Regions from separate parts of the Paenibacillus sp. FSL H7-0690 genome, predicted to be linked through region 4. Evidence: predicted binding sites of a transcription regulator. Region 4 holds the regulator's gene; each other region holds the start of a gene.
The links. Region 4 encodes Rex, which represses fermentation and respiration genes when NADH is low (regulators of the CRP and FNR family bind a similar motif). Its sites were predicted from a motif close to TTGTGAAATATTTCACAA; they were not measured.
Positions count from the first base shown of each region.

Region 1: a site for Rex is predicted at 2,336-2,353, ahead of nirB (nitrite reductase large subunit NirB). Genes of this name have one in related genera too.
Region 2: a site for Rex is predicted at 1,865-1,882, ahead of MHI32_RS19870 (polymer-forming cytoskeletal protein). Genes of this name have one in related genera too.
Region 3: a site for Rex is predicted at 1,770-1,787, ahead of MHI32_RS11645 (DUF1641 domain-containing protein). Genes of this name have one in related genera too.

Region 1 covers NZ_CP150281.1:4,994,037-4,999,181, forward strand. The annotation lists gene nirB (nitrite reductase large subunit NirB) at 1-2,218, opposite strand, end outside; gene MHI32_RS22080 (hypothetical protein) at 2,450-3,160, opposite strand; gene ric (iron-sulfur cluster repair di-iron protein) at 3,311-4,006, opposite strand; gene MHI32_RS22090 (hypothetical protein) at 4,388-4,780, opposite strand; gene MHI32_RS22095 (hypothetical protein) at 4,808-5,145, opposite strand, start outside.
Region 2 covers NZ_CP150281.1:4,499,678-4,504,822, reverse strand. The annotation lists gene MHI32_RS19880 (MFS transporter) at 1-340, opposite strand, end outside; gene MHI32_RS19875 (LacI family DNA-binding transcriptional regulator) at 388-1,299, opposite strand; gene MHI32_RS19870 (polymer-forming cytoskeletal protein) at 1,941-2,492, shown strand; gene MHI32_RS19865 (hypothetical protein) at 3,114-3,359, shown strand; gene MHI32_RS19860 (histidine phosphatase family protein) at 3,422-4,039, opposite strand; gene MHI32_RS19855 (LysR family transcriptional regulator) at 4,198-5,100, shown strand.
Region 3 covers NZ_CP150281.1:2,682,657-2,687,801, reverse strand. The annotation lists gene MHI32_RS11650 (NAD(P)/FAD-dependent oxidoreductase) at 1-1,153, opposite strand, end outside; gene MHI32_RS11645 (DUF1641 domain-containing protein) at 1,194-1,637, opposite strand; gene MHI32_RS11640 (DUF2785 domain-containing protein) at 1,838-2,680, opposite strand; gene MHI32_RS11635 (nitroreductase family protein) at 2,902-3,519, shown strand; gene MHI32_RS11630 (hypothetical protein) at 3,630-4,250, opposite strand; gene MHI32_RS11625 (EFR1 family ferrodoxin) at 4,254-5,138, opposite strand.
Region 4 covers NZ_CP150281.1:4,673,741-4,678,885, forward strand. The annotation lists gene MHI32_RS20595 (AAA family ATPase) at 1-70, opposite strand, end outside; gene MHI32_RS20600 (hypothetical protein) at 63-605, opposite strand; gene MHI32_RS20605 (DUF5590 domain-containing protein) at 1,017-1,535, opposite strand; gene MHI32_RS20610 (amidohydrolase) at 1,708-3,009, opposite strand; gene MHI32_RS20615 (redox-sensing transcriptional repressor Rex) at 2,996-3,649, opposite strand; gene dinG (ATP-dependent DNA helicase DinG) at 3,780-5,145, opposite strand, start outside.

The sequences.
Region 1 (5,145 bases), 320 kb from region 4:
TCTCACGGTAATATTGCATCACAGCGGAGCACACTTCGATCAACTCTTCATCGGTCTTTATTTTGCAGAAGGAGTCAGCGATCCGTGGCTTGATCCCACCGTTACCGCCGATAAACACTTCCCAACCGCCATCATTACCGACGATGCCAATATCCTTCGTACAGGATTCCGCACAGTTACGCGGGCAGCCGTTGACAGCTATTTTAAACTTGGCAGGAAAATCAAGACGTTCATACTTACGTTCTATGAGCGCGCCCATTCCCAGCGAATCCTGTGTGCCGAAACGGCAGAACTGTGAACCCACACAAGTCTTAACGGTACGTAGCGACTTGGCATAACCATAACCTGATGGCATATCGAGCTCTTCCCATACTTTCGGCAGATCCTCTTTTTTCACCCCGATTAGATCCAGGCGTTGCCCACCCGTCACCTTCACAACTTTCACATCATATTTAAGGGAGACATCGGCGATTTTCTTCAAATCCTCCGGTGTCGTTACCCCGCCGTACATACGTGGAATAACGGTATAGGTTCCGTCTTTCTGAATATTGGCTCCCATACGTTCATTAACAAAGCGTGATTCCTTCTCGTCTTGATGTGTATCCGGATTTATCATCCCCAGATAATAGTTAATCGCCGGACGGCATTTAGAGCAGCCTTCCTCTTGTTTCCAACCCAGTACATGCATAACCTCTTTAGTAGTACTAAGACCTTTAGCTGTAATCTCAGCAACAATCTCATCCCGGCTAAGCGTTGTGCAGCTACAAATTCCTTGCTTGGCAGACTGCTCAAAACTATCACCCAGGACAAATTGTAAAATTTGTTCTACAACCGGTTTACAACCTCCGCAAGAGCGCGTCGCTCCTGTACATGCTTTTATTTCGTCCACAGTAGTAAAACCATTTTCTATGACCGCATCCACAATCGCTTTTTTCGTAACCCCGTTACAGCCACAAACGATTTCTTCGTCCGCCATTGCTTCTACGGATGTGCTCTTTTTGGCTCCACTTCCGCAGCAGCCGGTACCCATAACCTCTGTATAAATTTCATCGGTCATTACAGCGCCTTGTTTTACTAACTTTTGCAGGTTAGCCGACTCTGTCACATCCCCGAACAGGACTGCACCAACAATGACATTGTCTTTGAGCAGAATTTTCTTATAGGTTCGCTTCCATTCATCTTTGCTTGAGATTACAGTATGTTCAGGAGAATCCATAAACTCACCTGCAGAAAATACATCCACTCCGGAAATTTTTAATTTGGTGGAGACAACAGAACCTTCATATGGGTTTGTGTCGCTTCCGCAGAGATGTTTAGCTAGAACCATCCCCTGCTCAAAGAGCGGCGCTACTAATCCGTAACAAACTCCGCGATGTTCGGCACATTCGCCAATGGAATATACATTTTGCATAGAGGTCTGCAGATAATCGTCCACTACAATCCCACGATTAACAGCAATTCCGCTTTCTTTTGCCACAGTTATATTCGGTTTGATGCCTACAGCCATAACTACAAAATCAGCCGCAAGTGAAGTGCCATCACTAAATTGTAATCCACTTACTCTCTGTTCCCCGGTCAATTCTACTGTTTGTTTGCCCATGGCAAATTTCACGCCTTGACGCTCTAGCTCAGCTTGCAACATAGAGGAGGCATTACGATCCAGCTGGCGCTCCATTAGATCTTCCATCAGATGCACTACAGTAACGTCCATGCCAAGGTTCACAAGACCCTTTGCCGCTTCCAAGCCAAGTAAACCCCCGCCGATTACCGCCGCTTTGTTGTATTGTTTAGCCGCAGCCAGCATTGCATCACAATCTGCAATATCCCGGAAACCCACAACGCCTTCCTTATCACAACCAGGTACAGGTAAAATAAATGAATTCGAACCCGTTGCAATAATCACTTTATCGTAAGAAACAGCCATACCGTTATCCGCAATTACTTGCTTAGAATGCTCGTCAATTCGTGTAACTGTTGTTGCTGTATGCAAGGTAATGTTGTTATCTTCATACCAATTCCAGTCGTTTAGGATGATATCATTGATGGTTTTGCTGCCTTCGAGAACATAGGACAACATGATCCGATTATAATTGGGATGAGGTTCGCTTCCAAAGACCGTAATGTCATAAGCTCCACCTAGCTTCAATATTTGCTCTAGCGTACCTATGCCTGCCATACCGTTGCCGACTAATACTAATTTTTCTCTCTTCGCTGCCATTGTTAGGTGCCTCCTCAGTCTTATCCGTTCTTGTTGAACTTTGCTTCAACTTCTCTTCTACATAATGGAATTATACATTTCAAAATTTAAGAGAGATTGTGATTACAGTCACATTAAATGTGAATGTTTTCACATAAAAATAAGGCAACTTTATTAGGTTATAACTTCCAATAAAAAAAGCCAGATCACGGGTTCTGAGCAACCGTTGATCTGGCATTTATGTACTTTTTTTTAACGTATAGCCAATAAAATCTCCAATTCATCCTGCACCCTAAGCTTCATGTCCATTCCATTCTCAAGCAGCTGCTTCCCATTCACCTTCATCTTCCAAACTTCATTGCTAAGGGGAGTATAATCACCAATGGATAACACCTTTTTGTTGTCTTCGGTCAACTGCACCACACTGCTGTTCTTCAACAAACCTCTCACTGTTAAATCTTCAGTAAATCCCATAACATATGAATGATTCAAATTCACTTGCTCACTTCCACCATTCACGGTCAACAACACAATTTGAAGGGGTTCCTCTTGTTCCTTAGACATCGCCGTAATTACTAATTTTGATTCATGCCCGACTGTTCGACCCCAATCCTCAGGTCCAATGGTCTCCCCATCCATTTGCAGCTCCCAATTCATTCCTGGACCGAGTGAAATATTATTTACCGTTAGAATGCTTGTGTTATCCTCAGAAAAGGTGGCCTTCCCACTACCTTTCAGTAGGTCAAAGATCGTTATCCCTTTTCTGTAGCTCTCGCTAAGCTGCTTGTCCAAAGGGTTGGTAAGCAAGTCATTTCCCGCAACGATAAGCGAAAGCGTAGGCCCGTCTGATCCTGCTAAGCCATTATTCCCTTCATTATTAATGTCAGCAAGAGTGGAACACCCACCTATTATGAATACGATGACTAATCCTAGTAACAACCTCCACATATATTTCGTGGGCATAGTGACACCGCCTTGTCCCGCCTAATGACCACACAGCGTCTCAGGCTTGTAGTAAGTTATGCATACTGTCTATTTAAGAATAACGTAAATAAGCTTTGTTCTCAAATATAAAAAAAGTCCCCTAAGGGACTCTATGAAAACTCATTTTTTCTACTGGAATCTAGGGAACAATATATTATTCTCCAGATGAACATGTTCAAAAGTCATGCTCTCCAGCTCCTCTAGCCGGGCATAAGTCAAACGATAGGTTGTACAAGCATGAGCCGGTGGGGTGAAATCAGCTGTTATTTTGCGTATTTGTCTCAATAGTTCGCCTGCTGTGTCATGTTCACTCTCGAGTTCAATTAATGCCTCGCGAAGTGTGGTCAGCCCTTCTTCACTTGGATTGGCATCATACGCTAATAATTTTGGAAACTCATCTTCCTCTTCTTTAGCTGTATGCTGAAGCAGATCTTCCTTAAGTGCATTAAACAAACTATATAACTCTTCTAAATGGGGGGAATCTCCGCCATGAACTCGGTATACCTTGGTTACATTTTGGCTAATTAGGGGCAGCTCTTCCCGCAGGTAATGGTGATGTTTACTCACGATATGCTCGATTAACTCTGCAGAAGGTGCTGTGTTCCATGCGAGTTCTTCTTGAGGTACCGGATATTCCTCGAACAGCTTGTTGAGATCACTAATGATCATCTCTTGATCTAGTCCACGCTCTACAGCTGCTTCAGCAAGAGGTTTGGCGCCTCCACAGCAGAAATCAATCCGTTTGGACTTGAAATAATCCGCAGCTTTTGGGAATTGCAGCACAATATCTTTTACCAGGGCATCTGGAGTAAATCCAGGTTGCACCGATTGCTTATGCTGTAAATCCGAAATTCTATCATTAGGTAGTTTAGTTTCCATAATAGTTCCTCCTCGGGATATGTGATCAGGTTCTGAAAAATCTTTTCTACCTGTTCACCTTAACCCTGAAAGGAGTTTTGACTTGTGATTGTACTCACGAAAATTGTATCTCTTTGTTGAACGAAAAAGGTCAATTATGGTGATCTCTGACCACAATCAACCTGTTTACATAACGCTTTAGCGTACTTTAGGTTAAAATTACCAAGCATTATTGTATGTACAAACGAAATGACGAAATTTTATACAGGTATTATATGTGTTATTGGCTGAATAATAGATTACTTAGGCACTCGGTAGCCCCACCAAAAGAAGAAGCTTGAGCAATACTTAAAAAGTTTCTTCTGTTACAGCCTTAAAAGGAGCGTGTCCAGTTTCTGCATTTCTTAATAAAGTCGGCTTTCTAAACCTTAAACTGCACCGCAACTTATAAATAGCCGTGTCTTCATTCATTTCAATGAAGATTACATCTATCCATATTGGTACTAATGGTTCTAGTCCACAAAGTATATTTATAGTTTTATCCAGCGTTAATTGCTTATTCCCAATGTTTTCTTCACTTAAAATGTTTAGCCTCATCATATCATCTGCACCGTTTAGCGGCTTGTCTTTTTCTTTCACAGGCTCTATAACAAATTTACAATCGGTAAAAATCAATCCTTTCTTTCTTGATATTTCCTCAATAGTTTTTAATAAATTCCCTTTAAAAATATCTTTATTCATCTGTTTTATCTCTTCCACGTTCATCACCTACTTTATCTGAATACTAGAAATCTTAACAAGTTCATTTGTATTAACGTAACCTGAAGGAGTTGTTTCTATGGTGTATATTTCAAGCCATGCATTTTTAGTTTTCACCCCTATTTGCTCAAGAACTTGTGAGAATAATTTTGCTTGCTCAATTGAAGGAGTATAGTGACCGGATAAGTTAGATATGCTTCGGACCTGTCCTTGATTATTAAGTTTTAGCTTTCCTGCCGCTTGAACAGACTCCCCATTTGCCAAAAAGGAATGCCCTCTCCCAATATGAAGTTTGCCATTCATGTCTACAACAAAATCAACCTCGGAAAGACCACTGTTATTTTTCA
Region 2 (5,145 bases), 170 kb from region 4:
AGGGCAGGGAAATGGCTAAAGCTAGTGTCACTACGAGTCCGCAACTTATCAGATCTGTGATCAGCATGAGGGTTCGACGATTGACCCTATCCGCAAAAGTTCCCCCTATCGATCCGAGCAAAGAACTAAGCAATAAATTGATTATCGTGATGGTGGCAATCATTTTGGCGCTGCCGGTCGTTTGCAGTACCCATAAACTTAAAGCAATACTATGAAAAGTGTTACCGAACAAGGAAATGGAGTACGAACTGAGTAGCAGCAGGAATCTCCGATTTCCCCAAAGTGAGGGATGAGCTTGAACAGCAGAGGGAACTTGTTTCACTAATACAGGACCAGGCATAGTTATGCTCCTTTCAACTTAAACGCTTAAGTGAATAGCCAAAAAAATTATTCTACAAAATAACAATTATTTTCTTGTGCGGAGTAGTCAGAATGATGCAATAATTTGTTCATGAGTTCAAATGCAGTAGCCGCTTTATCCCCTGTGAAAATGAATTTATGAACGTCATCTCCTAATATTTCCGGACAATTGCAGGTGCAAAGAACAGAGAGTTGTTCGAACCTCCCGTTTTTTTCAACGTAACTTCCAATAAACTCATTAATGACAATGGCCTCTTTATAGCCCCCCTCCTGTAAGAATGTATTTAATTCCTCCAAATTGACAACGGTGAATATCGCTTCTTCAGGTAATGGAAGACTGTCCTGAATAAAGCGGGTGAGGAAAGAGTTATTGAAGCTCTCCATAATTAAACATACCTGTGAAAGGTCCTGTGGTTTTACCTTTTGCAGAGCTGCTCGATAGTTGAAAAAGACTTGCTTAAAGAGTTTATCTTCTATCATGCTGTCGATCAGAATCAAAGGAATTCCTTCTACAAAATGCTTGGAGATCGAATAAAAGGCTTCCTCGCGCACATCGATCAGAAATACAGCCTCCAGCTTTCTTTCTACGATAATATCCAAAGAAGGCTGGTCAACATCAAGTGAATATAGCAGCGTATGGTAACCAGCATTTGTTAACCGTTGTTCCAAGGCATGTATAAATGAGAACTGGGCATGGAGCTTCCAGTGTGGGGTATGGGCTGCTGTGTTAACAAGCACACCGACCAATCTTGTTTTCTGATTCGCAAGTGAACGTGCTGCCAGATTCGGTATGTAATGCAGTTCCTCGGCAAGCTGAAGAATCTGCTGGCGCGTTTTCTCAGGAATGGTTTGGTTGCCGACACGATTCAGAACATAGCTCACTGTTGCGACGGAGACATTGGCACGAAGTGCGATGTCCTTCATGGTTGTCTTTTTCACCAGTAAATAGCTCCCTTATCCTTGTGATATTTTCTAAAGATTAACATTCTGATTCTAAAGCGTCAATGGGGGGTGAGAGAGCAGTCAGATGACCCTGTTAAGTAGCTAGAAATGGAAGAATGTAGCCCTTGAGATTCAACTCTGGGAAGATCTGCTTGATAATCGTCTTAAGCTAAATTATACGAAACAAGCTTTATGCAAAAGCTGAAAAAATGTTTATTGACCCAATGGTCATCCTTCCGCTGTATTATTTTAATGCTGGAGTTTTGCATAAACCTAACATTAAAAAAGTAAGTGTAGAGTATGATGGTTCCATATCTTTTTCAAGAGGATATCTAATCTAAAGATTTATAGTAATAAAGATTATGAGGATACTTCCGCAGTTGTTGGGAGTGTCCTTTTTGTGTGGAATTAATCACCTTTGTGACCTTTCTTAAAATTTGGGTAAATAAGTATTAAGATCTATGAACTTAAAACGGGCAGCGAGATGAGGTGTTACTTATGGATACGATTCCGGATGGAAAGGAGTGATCTTTGTGAAACCGCTTCAGATAACGACACAATATTGTGAAAATTTTCACCTGTTTATTAAAAATTTTAATATATAATTAATTTATAATCAAAAACAAGGGGGATTTCAAATGAAGTTATTTAAAATGATGTTAGTAGCAGGCGTCTCGGTTGCAGTCTTGTCTGGTTGTGGTGCGAATAATAATAATGCGACTAATTCGGCGGCTACTACGGCTCCAACTACAGAGCAAACGGATGCAGTTACTACAGCTTCAATCGTAAATCAAGCAGATGCGTTTACCAAGGCTGTAAGTAAAGATGGAAATTGGATTATTGCCATTCTAAATGATGTGACGATTGCCCAAGATGTTGTTGTTGAAGGCGAATTCCATGATAAAGGGGCCGCAGACGGCGACATCTACCGTAAGATTGCTCTTTATGCCCAAGACGCTGATCACAAAGTTACTGCCAATTACACACTCACTGTACCTAAGTTAACTGTACAAAGTGAAAATTTACGAGTTCAAGGCGGAACCATTAAAGGTGATGTTTATGTAGAAGCGAACGGATTTAATCTGCATGAAACCTCGACTATTGATGGAAATCTTTACTTCGCAAACGAAGATGTGAAAGCAACTGCAGGGATTGAAGGTAAAGTAACTGGGGCAACTGAAGTTAAATAAGTTAGTGATGTTTTCGATTAGTTAGATGTAGAAGTTGAAGGACTAAATAGATAGAATTATCCGGATAGGTTCAGGAAAAAGGAATCAGTATGAATGGGCAAACTCATAATGGACTACACCCCATCTAGTTACCATATGAGAGCCGACGGAAGCTTTGAAGTAACAAGTAATGGAGTATTGAAGTGTACAGTAGATGGTTTTAACTGTATTTTGTACAACTAAAATGCTCAAAACGCCCAGCCAATAAAAATAGCTGTATTTAGTACATCAATTTTTCTTGATTTAATACTCTACAGGCTACTTCTCTAGTTTTTAATTGTATAGAATACACTTAAAGTTAGAATTAGCCCTTGTGGATATGGAATAAGTGTATAGAATGCAGTTATCTTACAAATTTCACCAAGATAGTGCGTTACAACGGAGTGGGTATCCGAAAGCTACAAATGATTAAGCTTAGCTCGTAACCTACTCAAGCAAACCACCGCAGACCCAAAACACCAGGCAGTGAACCTCCAACGGAGAATCGCTGCCTGGTTGTTTTTTGTGGATGAATATATGAACTATTGTTGATTTTCTTCATATTGACTTATAATATTACTACCACTACTAGGAGGAACACATATGTCTAAGGAGTATTCGCGCACATATATTGAGAGCGTAAAGCTTGAAATGTTAAATAGGTTGGGATTAAAGCAGGTGTTCTTCAAGGAGCAAATAGGGGATAGCCTAATTTTTGAAGCTGTGGGCTTTGATAAAGGGGCAAAACATCGCTTTTGCGTTAGACCAAAGACGAAAACGATTGATGAATTCATTTCAGGCAAATGGATGAAGGTCCGCAGTTTTATAATCAAAAGTGTGGATATTTAATGTTGAACCCTATAAAGGTAGCCCCGTTAATCGGAGTTACCTTTTTATTTTTTGACCCATAGTCATTGATAATGTGAAGTATCTCCATACAGATCGATGGTTGTATTGTTATTAGTTAGGGTTACTTTACATAATGCTGTAGAGAGAATATCCGGTAACTCTCCAATTTCCTGCAATGATTTATTGAGAAAATAAGCCATAATGACTTTTAAAGTCATCCGATGCGTGACGATGAGCACTTCTAGCCCTACGTTATCGTTTATGATGCGCTCCATTGTCGGCACTACTCTTTGTTCAAGCTGCTTGTAAGTTTCACCTGAGGTTAGAGGAATATATAGATCGGGTCTGGTGAAAAAATGGGAATATTGTAAAGGGGATTCTAGTTGTATCTGATCCGTATTCATTCCTTCCCAGCTCCCCATGTTAATTTCCATTAAAGAAACTTGCTGATGAATAGGTAAACTCCGCTTTCCCCGTAAAATCTGCGCAGTATGCAATGCTCTTGGACTAGTACTAGAATAAATTGCGCCTAAGTTTTCTACTTCCAAACGATCTCTTAACCATTCCGCCTGCTGTTCGCCCAAGGCTGTAAGCGCAGAATTTTGATGCCCTTGCATTCGTTTTTGTAAATTCCATTCTGTTTGCCCGTGGCGGGTTAAGTAGAATACTGTTTTTGTCATTAACGTGACCTCCCTTATGAATAGTTGTAAGTATAAGATAAATAAATATAAATAAACAATATATAATAGTTAACATCCATAATGTATAGTTATAATAAAATGGCTGAGGATAAGCGGCGAATACAGATATTATTTTATAAAGTGAGGAAGAGTTGACGATGAACTATCATGTATTAAAATTGTTTTATTACGTTGCGATCACAGGTAGTGTGACCAAAGCCTCTGAACGTTTGCATATCAGTCAACCCGCTATATCAGCGCAAATCCGTAAGTTTGAACGGGAGAATCATATTTTATTATTTGAAATTAAAGGAAAGAGGATGGTGCTCACCCCTTTAGGAAAAAGGTTAATCGAACCTCTTGAAAAGTTTTTTGCCATGGGTGATCAAGTCCAGCAAATCATTGAAGACTATCACAAATTTCCTGAGGGGAATCTGCGGATTGCAGGTAATTATTTAGCGACAAGCATCCTCATTCCCCGGTGGGCGTCATTATTCAAACAATCTTTTCCGGAAGTTAACATTCAGATCACTACTACTAATTCTCATGGTGTCATGGAAAAATTAAATAATTTTGAAGCAGACGTGGCGATTTACAGTGATATGGAGTTTCCTTCGCATAATACAGGAGTGTTCGAACATCGGGAGTTATATAGGGACGAGTATGTATTCGTGGTTTCTTCCCATCACCCTATTGCCAATCAGCAGGCTAGCTTTGAAGAAGTAATGTCTGAAGCATTTATTATGAGGGAAGAGGGCAGTGCAGCCAGAGAGCGGCTTGTCCGGTTGTGTGAAGAAAGAAGTGTACAGCAGCCAACGATTGGGCTTCAATTTAATGGAGTGAATGAAGTTATTCAAGCTGTCATTGCCGGTTATGGAATTAGTTATGTATCCGCTTTGTTGGCGAAACCTTATCTTGATCAGGGAACATTAGCTAAAATAGCAGTAGAAAATGTAGTCTCCAAGCATTCGATATGGATGGGCTACAGAAAGAAGGAACTTCAAGAAAGTTATATGCAGTCGTTTATTACGCTCGTTATGAAACAATTAAGTATAAAATAATTTTAGGAAATTAAAGATAATCTCATGGTAAACTATGGATAAAAA
Region 3 (5,145 bases), 2.0 Mb from region 4:
TAATGTGGGACAAGTAACGGATATTACTTGCTTCCTTCATTAGAGTTGCAGGCAAGCCTTTTAACGGAGTAGAACTTGCACCAACGATGGCAACACCGTCTTTACGGCCTAAGCTAGCAAGTGTACCAGAGTTGATTGGGCTAAAGCTTTCAAACGATTTATTTTTCAAGAAGGCATACAGATTGTATCCGATCAATTCACCCATTTGCCAAGCAATTTGCGCAGTTGGAGGGTAAGGACGTCCATCTTCTGCAAAGACCACCGCGCTGTCACCAGCAACGAATACATCTTTGTGGGAAGTGGATTGCAAGAATTCATTCACCGTTGCACGACCTCGGTTAACTTCAAGACCCGATTCGCCGATGAGTGGATTTCCTTGTACGCCACCAGTCCATACAAATGTGTTAGCAATAATTTTTTGACCGTCTTTCAAGTCAATCGCATTGCCTTCTACATTCGTAACAGGAAGACCTGTCAGGAATTGAACACCACGTTTCTCCAAGCTTGCTACAGCACGTTCGATTAATGCATCTGGCAATACTGGAAGGATTTTAGGACCTGCTTCAACGAGCATAAGCTTAATTTCTTTAGGATCAACGCCATATTTTTTAGTAAGTGTAGGCAATACATCCGCGATTTCACCAACAAGCTCAACACCTGTTAAGCCGCCGCCACCGATCAGGATGTTTGCATCTGCTTCATTTTTCGATTTCGCATATTCACGAATACGATCTTCAATATGTTGATGAATTTTGTTAGCATCTGCAGCTGATTTCAATACCATACTGTATTGTTCAAGCCCTGGAATGCCAAAATAAGCTGTAGTGCTGCCAAGACCTACAACAAGCGCATCATAAGTAAGTGTCACGCCATCAGAAAGAACAATTTGTTTGTTCTCCACAGAAAATGAATTAACCTTCGCGATTTTCAGGTCAATATCTTTCCCTGCGAAAAGCTTAGTTAGAGGCATAGCTACAGCACCCTCTGCAACACTACCTGCTGCAAGACGATGCAATTCTGTAATGATTTGGTGGGTAGGATACTGATTAACTACAGTAATTTTAGCTTCATCTTTTTTGAGATATTTGCGTACGGTTAAGGCGCTTAGTAGACCACCATAACCTGCTCCTAGAATGACAATATGTTTAGACATGATGTTTCCTCCGTCCCTTACGTATAAGATATGAAAATGATTATTTCTGCTTACTGCGTTCTCCAGCAACTTGAAGGTATGCATTTACGAAACGGAAAAGCTTTTGCGCTTGCGGATCTTTCAACAACTTCATAAGACCAAAAAGACCAATAACTTCGTTACTTTCATTCGCACGATCTTTTGCTTCGATCACTGTAGCTGCCATATTCTTCGCGGAATGCACTACAGGTTCAGCAAGTTCTTTAATTGCACTTACCGTATCACTTTTCAAGACATCATCCGCTGCGACAGTTTGCACAAAGTCATAGGACTTTGTAAGCACGCCAACAAGCTCAGTTAATTTTGGCAGCTGTTCCACCAAGACTGTTAATGATTCCTGAACTTCTGGTTTCAAGAGCTGCTCAAGAACATCCATTTGTTCCTTGCTAACAGCTACTTTTGGTGATTCTTGTTCAGGTTGTGTTTGAGTGATTGATTCTGACATATCCAAATCTCCTCTGCAATAAGCTTTGCTGCTTAATAGTAATAAAAAACATAAGAACTTTTAACGCCATATTTCTATTATAGCACTTATCAAGTTATAAATGTCACAAAGTTTTTGAATTTCCATAAAAATTTGTGATTTTTATTACATTATAATAAATTATTAAAATTACTAGTGTTAATTAAAACCGTTTGAGTGAATTAATGTACAAATTCATTCAAATTCTTCTCAGTTTTCAATAAAACCTCCACAATGTCCATATTCTTCTCTGTTAGAAGTAACCTGAAATAAAGAGAACGCAGGAAGTTCTTTGTATTTATTCGATTAACGTACTGGCTGTGGCTTCTAGGCCAACTGCCACATTGCGCCAAGTTGAGAATCCAATCGGTTATAGACTGCTGTGGAAGTAAATGATGATCGATGATTGTAACTATAATAGTAGCAATCCTTTCATCTTCTTCGTCCCTGAATATGTATTGATCGTTATAAAGCATCTTTTGAATAACTGCCAGAACCTCTTCCCGCACCGCGGCATCACTCTCCGAGCATAAAACCAGCTCATCCAAGGCGTCGGCGCCATGGGCTGCTGCGTGTGCCCAGCCTTCTTTTTCCATATAACCTCTTAAGTCCCGTTCTTCCTCATAATAACGAATCAAACCCTGCTTCACCTTTATAAATTCAGAGCTATCTAATATAACCTTTTCCCTATGCCGCTGGAGAATAAGAGCAACAACCAATACAGAAAATGTTCTTGTATACACCGTGAGATCTTCTTTATTCCCAATGTGATAAAAAAGATGCTGCTCGTCAAGAAGTATCCACAGCAGTTCACGAAGCTCCGCATCATTAAACCAACGTTTCTCATTAATCCATTTGTAGAATGTGGAATAAATCAATTCATCACGCAGTACAGGCTCGGGATCTCCTATATGCTCAAGCATCAACTTCACATAATCCTTTATGTCCTCTCCACTTCTAAGCTCGTAGTCATTCTCTTCTATTCTTTGCAAATCTATCATCAATTGTTCTCTACTATTAATCAATTTATCCACCCTTTCATCCACTGTGTTTCTACATATCCTAATATCCTAATTTATGTCCTATTTTTTGACAACAGGGTATTCAAGATTAACTTCAATAAATTTTATCATTGACGAATTTTTTAGGCTGTGTTATTTTGAGTTAGTAACATTTAGTTAGTTCATTTACAAATATCAGGTGTTGATATTTTACAACCGAATACATACACAACGGAGGAATACTTATGAGCGCTTTTACAGACTTGATTCAGTCACGCAGATCCGCTATGAATTTTGTGGAAGGGGTTATCATCCCTCAGAATGAATTAGAGGAAATGTTCTCTTATGCCAGATTGGCACCATCGGCCTATAATCTACAGCATACAAATTACAAAGTGATATCTAACAAGAGCTTAAAAGAAGAAATTCGCGAAGCAGCTTACGGCCAATATAAAATCCATACTGCTTCAGCAGTTATTGTAGTGCTAGGAGATAAGCATGCTTATCAGCAGGCTCCAGAAATCTATGGCGGGCTTAAAGCTTTAGGAGCGATGTCACAAGAGGAATATGATGAGCAAATAGAGATGATTAACAATGCTTACATTGATAAGGATGCTTTTCAAAGAGATGAAGCAATACGTAATGCCTCTCTCTCTGCCATGCACTTTATGCTGATCGCCAAAGATAAAGGCTGGGATACCTGCCCGATGATCGGCTTCGATGCTGATGCTATCCAATCCACCTTGAATCTGCCAGATCATATGGTACCTGTTATGCTGATCACGATCGGCAAAGACAAAAAACATAAAATCAGACCCCGCGGCTACCGTAAGCCAGTCAACGAATTCGTTGAATTCATCTGATTATAGATACAGCAAAACGTTCCATCCGAGGCAAGTAGCGGGTGGAACGTTTTTTAATTGGAACTCATCATGAAGATAATGAACCGTACACCCGATATACAAGAGGGGCTCTACTTCGCATATTGTAAAATGGCTATCGCTGCTCGTTCCCGTCGTTCGGAGTCATCACAAATCAAAGCATCTTTCAAAATATTAAGCGCCTTAGAGAGTGTCTCCTCATCCAATTCCAGCGGACTATTCATTTCTTGTTCATTAGCAGAAACACCTGTAATCCACAGATCCAAGCGAGCACTTGGTTTGGGACCCTTATATTGTACAACCGGTGCACTTTGGTTAAATAACTCCCGCACGCCTGTGTTTAGTTCAGAAATCGGCACACTTTTCAACCACGTCACACCACGCCGATGGCATGTACCCTCGTCAACATTATCAGTAAACTCGTTGTAAAAATAATCTCCGAGGTCCCCGAGATGTACCCAATCTCCATCGACCACCAGCACATAATCTCCATCTTGCATCGTATGTACAAATAGCTGAAGGGCTTGCAGATGTTGCGTAAGCTCCAACTCACTATATTGGTATGTGCCAATCAATCGATCACGAAGTTCCTCTGTGCTTAGATTCTCCAGATCCCCTATTCCGGGGTAGCCGATACTCACATAATTATCCTCCAAAAATGTGGTGATCCGCTCAATCCCCAGTGGCTTCGATCCCATCCGAAACAGATTCATATGTCATTCCTCCAAATACTTAATAAAATGCTTGTAGTAGCCCTTGGATTTGGGAGTAACAAACCGTCCATCATTCGCAGAATCCTTCATTAGTTTATGAAGCTTCGGACCTCCAGTATAGGGATCTACTACGCTAGCCTTAAGTCGTGTCGCTTGGATTGCCTTCTGAGGACAAGAATAAACACAACGCATACATAATAAACAATTTTGACTGAAAACAATTCTTTCTACGCCGCTACTAATATTGGATGTTGGACAGTTTCTGACACATTTTAAGCATAGTGTGCAAGCGTCCGTTGTACGCAATCCTTTGGCGAAGTATTTTCCCCCTTGGTGCTCCTCACAATAATATACTGTTCTCAGAACCCGCTCCAACACAGGGTGAATCGGCAGATTTCGTGGTGTCCGCTTTACGATTTCCTCTGCAAACAATTCCACCTTACGCTGTGCGGCTTGATACAACTGCTTATTCAACCTGTCATCATATTTAATATAAAAATTACATGGCATCGCCAAAATCGAATTGTGAAAGGGATTATATCCCTTCCCACGCAAAGAACGAAGCACCGTATTCGAAGCACCGTTATTGATATAGTGTGGAGAGGATGCCGTTTTGAATACAAATGCCGGGGTTCCATTACAATCAGGTAGCCCTTCTGCAAAACGTTCAACAAAACCGGAAGCGCCAAAGCCTAGAACCGGATGACCAATACCTATAAGATCATAGGCTTCATATTCTACAGAACGAGTGCCTTTAAAAACATCTTCCACTCTAAACAAATCTACATCTTGCCCTTTACTTCTTAGCCTTTCAGCAAATTGCTTAGCAATAATCTCCGTATTGCCCGTACCTGAGAAATAAAATATGGCCGTCTTTGCATTATGCATTCCATCC
Region 4 (5,145 bases):
CTAGAAAAGCCATAAAAATAAACAAGACAGGAACAAATCCGATTAGAATTTCTTTAAGGTATTTAGGCATTATTCCATACCCCCAATGTCGCAGGTTTACGCGGCAAAATAATAAATTTGCTTTCTTTTCCATTACTCAAGCTTACATAGACATTATTGTCATCAATTTCTGTTGAGGCTATCACATTTTTATATTGTGGATATTGCGCTTTGAGTCCATCAAGTTCTGTGGGTATAAGTGTATATTTACGGCTCTCCATAGCTTCGGCTACAGAGAACATCGCTTTATCCCAGTATTCATCCAGCAGTTCACTGGAGTTCTGTTCTACATCAAGTTTTAGTGTACGTCCATCAATCATCGATTTTCCTTCTTGGGAGACGTACTGAACCAGTTCACGTAATTTCGTGCCTGGCTGGAGATCAAGTTTCAAAGTGACCTCATTGCGGTTAATACTGATATGAGAATTATTGACGCCCTCATATTGAGATACAATCTTCTGAAGTGGTTCCTGCATTGCAAACTGACGATACAAAAAGAAGCCACCAAACAATAGAGTAGCCGACAGTAGAGACGTTATCAGCACAGGTACAAGACGTAATTTCAAGAAACGTCCTCCTCTCAAAGATGACAAAATATAAAGCTCATTATAATAATTTATAGCTACTTGAGAGCTCATCAGAGAGACTGAAGTCTCTTATTGCTGTTCCTAATTACAAGTAGTAGTATATCACAGGTGTATATACTAATTTCAAAATAAATGTGAATATATTTAAAATTTAATTTTTTAAATATTTCCATCAATACCAAATAAATTCCTCACTTTCGACAAAACTGGCCTTGATTTTTAATCAATCGGCCTATTTTCGCATGTGAATTTAAGAGAATATTCGGTGATAACTACCCATTCAGTATATCACTTAGTATATCACTTTTGTACATCAAATAAATGTAAACAAGCGAACTTATAATAAGTTCGCTTGTTTACTATGCCACCCTTAATTTCCTTATGTTCAGCTTAACTTTTAGGTAAACTGTAACCTTCGCCCATTCGGGACCCATCCGAAAAGCGATAAAATTGATAATAATACCGACCGCTCTGATTATAAAAAAGCTGCCAAGCATACTCTCCGTTATATACTCCCGGCAGCAAGCGTTCAATCGTTATGTCCGGAAGATCAGCTTTGATAATGCCGCGTATTTGGGCTTCCGAGGTTCCTTTACTTAGTTCCTCAGCAAACACTGCGTCGTCGCCTTCAGCAAATTTTCCATCTACCGTAAAGCGGACCCAGACCATAAGAGCAGTCCCGGCTTCATTTTTCCCAGTTAATACCCAGTACACTGCATTTTCATCCCAAACCGATTTTTGTGCTTTGGTTACCTCTGTTAGACCCGCTCTGGTTTTGGCAACATCCTTAGCGATATCACGCTCGTTCCATTGATCTTTCATAATATAGGCATAGAACTGGATAAGTCCAAACCCCAGGAGCAGAATCAGAACTGACCCCAGGAGGATCCATTTTTTCCTTTTCTTCAAGGTACAGCTCCCTTTCTAGTAATATATCTTTTTTGATTATATAACACACCCGCGTGTTTATCCAAAATTTCATAATTTTCTAGCTTTCCCAGTCTTAAAAATGCACAAAAGGCCGCAACTTTTGCTAAAAGCAAAAAGTCACAGCCTATTATTTATTCGTTATTCTCCAGACTTAACGCTTCAATAAACCTTCGAAGGCTTCTTGCGCTTTACGCCGGATAGCTTCCTCATCCAGGGTTAAGCATTGTCCATGCTTGATGACCTGTTTACCATTCACCCACACATGCTCAACATCCTTAGCGCTAGCAGAGTAAACTGCATGAGACAACAGATCTGTGTGTGGCAGCAAATGCGGCTGATCGATATCAATAGCAATGAAATCAGCTTTCATCCCTACAGCAAGTCTGCCTACATTATTTAAAAAGATGGACTTCGCGCCATATTCTGTAGCCATACGCAGAGCTTCTGGAGCAGGGACAGCCGTTGGATCACCGCTGACACCCTTATGAATGAGAGCTGCAAGCCGCATCTCTTCAAACATATCCAAGTTATTGTTGCTTGCCGCGCCATCCGTGCCAAGAGACACCTTCACACCAGCTTTTAGAAGATCAGTAACCCGAGCCACTCCGCTAGCCAGCTTCAAATTACTGCCCGGATTATGAGATACACCCACATTATGGCGAGCCAAGATCTCAATCTCTTCATCATTTAAATGAACACCATGTGCAACTATCGAGGGACGTGTGAACATTCCAAGCTTCTCTAAGTGAGCTACAGGACGCAACCCGTAATCCGCCACATTTTGTTCCACTTCACGTTTCGTTTCGGACATATGCGTATGCATCGGTAAATCCAGATCATGCGCTGCCTGCACGAACTTAACCAGGAAGTCAGGAGGGCAAGTATAAGGGGCGTGTGGCGAGATCATAGTAGTAATTCTACCGTCAGCCTTTCCATGCCAGTTACGGGCAAAAGAAATCGCTTCCGCAAGCTTGTGATTCTGTACATCCTCTGGACATAACCCGATCACACCACGCATCAATACGGAACGGATACCTGATAACTCAGCTACCTCGGCTACTCGGTCCATATGATCATACATATCGAGGAAGGTCGTAGTTCCACCCTTCAGCATTTCCAATACAGATAAGGAGGTTCCCCAGTATACATCATCACCGGTGAACTTTTCCTCCATTGGCCACATCTTCTCCTGAAGCCACACTTGTAGCGCTAAATCATCTCCATATCCACGCAGCAAAGACATCGCCGCATGACCGTGTGTGTTTACAAGTCCAGGCATGAACAGCAGACGGCTGCCATCAACCACTTGCACTCCAGCTTCCATCTGAGGCTCTTCTTTTCCTATGTAAGTGATTAAATCATCTTCAATAGTCATATATCCACTCAGAACCGGCTCATCCGTTCCCGGAGTCAGAAAATACCCGCCCTTAATTATCGTTTTATTGTTGTTCATGTTCACTTTCTTCCTTTCCATCCCGCAAGTAATAAGCAAGACTTTGCAGATCAGTTGTAAAATCAGCTGCATGCACCCGGATATTCGGTGGTGTCTTCAGAATCACAGGGGCAAAGTTCAAAATCGCTTCAATCCCAGAAGAAATGAGGATATCTGCTACATTTTGAGCTTCTGAATCAGGTACGGTAATAATGCCAATGCGAATACCTTGCTCACGAATTGTGCTGCCTAGTTCATCCATCGGTTGCACAGTAAGGGAGTTGATCTTACGTCCAACCTTAGGAGCGTACGAATCAAATATAGCCGTGATTTTCATAGTATCTTTGAGATATGCATTGTAATTAGACAAGGCATGTCCGAGATTACCTGCTCCAACTAAAGCTACATTAAGCTGTTGATCCAGCTTCAGGATATGACGGATTTTCTCAATAAGATACGTTACATCATAGCCGATACCTTTTCTGCCGAAGTCACCAAAATATGCTAAATCCTTACGAATCTGTGCGGGATTAAGATCAAGCTTTTGCCCAAGTTCCTGAGAGGAAACTGTTAATATTTCGCGATTCTGGAGATCATTCAAAAAACGCAAGTACACAGGCAGTCTGCGAACAACGGCTTCTGATATTTTATCCGATTTCATATTTTTCCTCCTAAAAATAGTAATGTTCTTGTGAAAATCCATATTCAAACGTCTACCTCTCCTTATTAAGGACGGGACTGTAACACACCGCCCTTAAGGATAAGGAGGAGCTAAACTGAAGACGAGCGTTTTAAGAAGCGCCGCCATCCTCTAGCCATTCCGCTATGCGAGGGACCATTTGATCAGTAAGCATATGCTCCATTTTGGGACCAGGCAATGAATAAAGGAAATACTTCCCGTAATGAGATTCAATAACCCTTGTATCATAAACAATAACTATTCCACGATCCTGCGCCGTGCGAACCAGTCTTCCGAATCCCTGCTTAAAACGAATAACCGCTTGAGGAACAGATAATTTCATGAACGGATTCTTCTTCTGGGCCTGCAATAACTCCGACTTCGCTTCCGCCAACGGGTGATTCGGTGGTTGAAACGGAAGTCTCACGATGGCCAGGCAAGTCAGTGCTTCACCTGGAATATCTACACCTTCCCAGAAGCTGCTCGTCCCCAGCAATACGGATGCTGCACTGTCCTGAAAGCGGCGGATCAACTTGCTCCGGCTGCCACCTTCCACGCCTTGACCAAGCACCGTAATCTCTTGTGAGGCCAAAGCCTCTTTAAGCGGATCATATACCTGACGCAGCATTTTATAAGAAGTAAACAGAACCAGCATCCGCCCACGTGTTGTTTTAGCAGCTTCCGATAATGACTGTACGAGTGTATCGACAAATCGAGCATCGCCCACACTCCCCTTCACACTAGGAAAATCACGCGGTATAACTAGCAGTGCCTGCTCGCGATATTTAAAGGGAGATGGAAGGAGTGAGGTCATTAGACGTCCCTCTTCTGCAGCTTCGTTAAGTCCGAGATTATCAATCATAAATTGAAAAGATTTATCTACAGATAGCGTCGCCGAGGTAAGCACGATGCTTTTTTTCTTATCGAAGAACAACTCTTTAAGCTGGCTGCTAACATCCACAGGGACGGCATACAGCTGTAGGGATTTGCTGCGGTAATTTCCATTTGCCTCCAGCCAATATACTACATTATCGTCATTCAGCCCCATAAAGAATCTTACTTGCTCACGTATGGAAGCCAAATCTTTAAATAAACCGCTAATATCAGTAACAAGGCTGTCTGCTGAGGATTGGCTTTCCTGGTCACGCATCTCGTTAAGCATTTTATCACCCTTACGGATGATGTCGCTTAACGTCAGATTCATAGTGTTCTCTAGCGCAACCAATTCATCCCAATCCTTCGGCTTACGGGCAGGAAGCAACCGCATAACCAGTTGTCCCGCTTCTCCTGCCCCTGCATCACTGCGTTCCGGCAATAGGCTGAACAGCTTGTCGCTGAGTGCATCCCAGGTTTCTTTGACAGTAAGCAGATCCGGGTAGATCCGATCGATGACTCCGCTCCATTCTGAAGCCTCTTCACTGCCTGACGACTGTAATATTTGACGCAGAGCAGGGAGCTGTCCGTTTCGGCTATCTTTA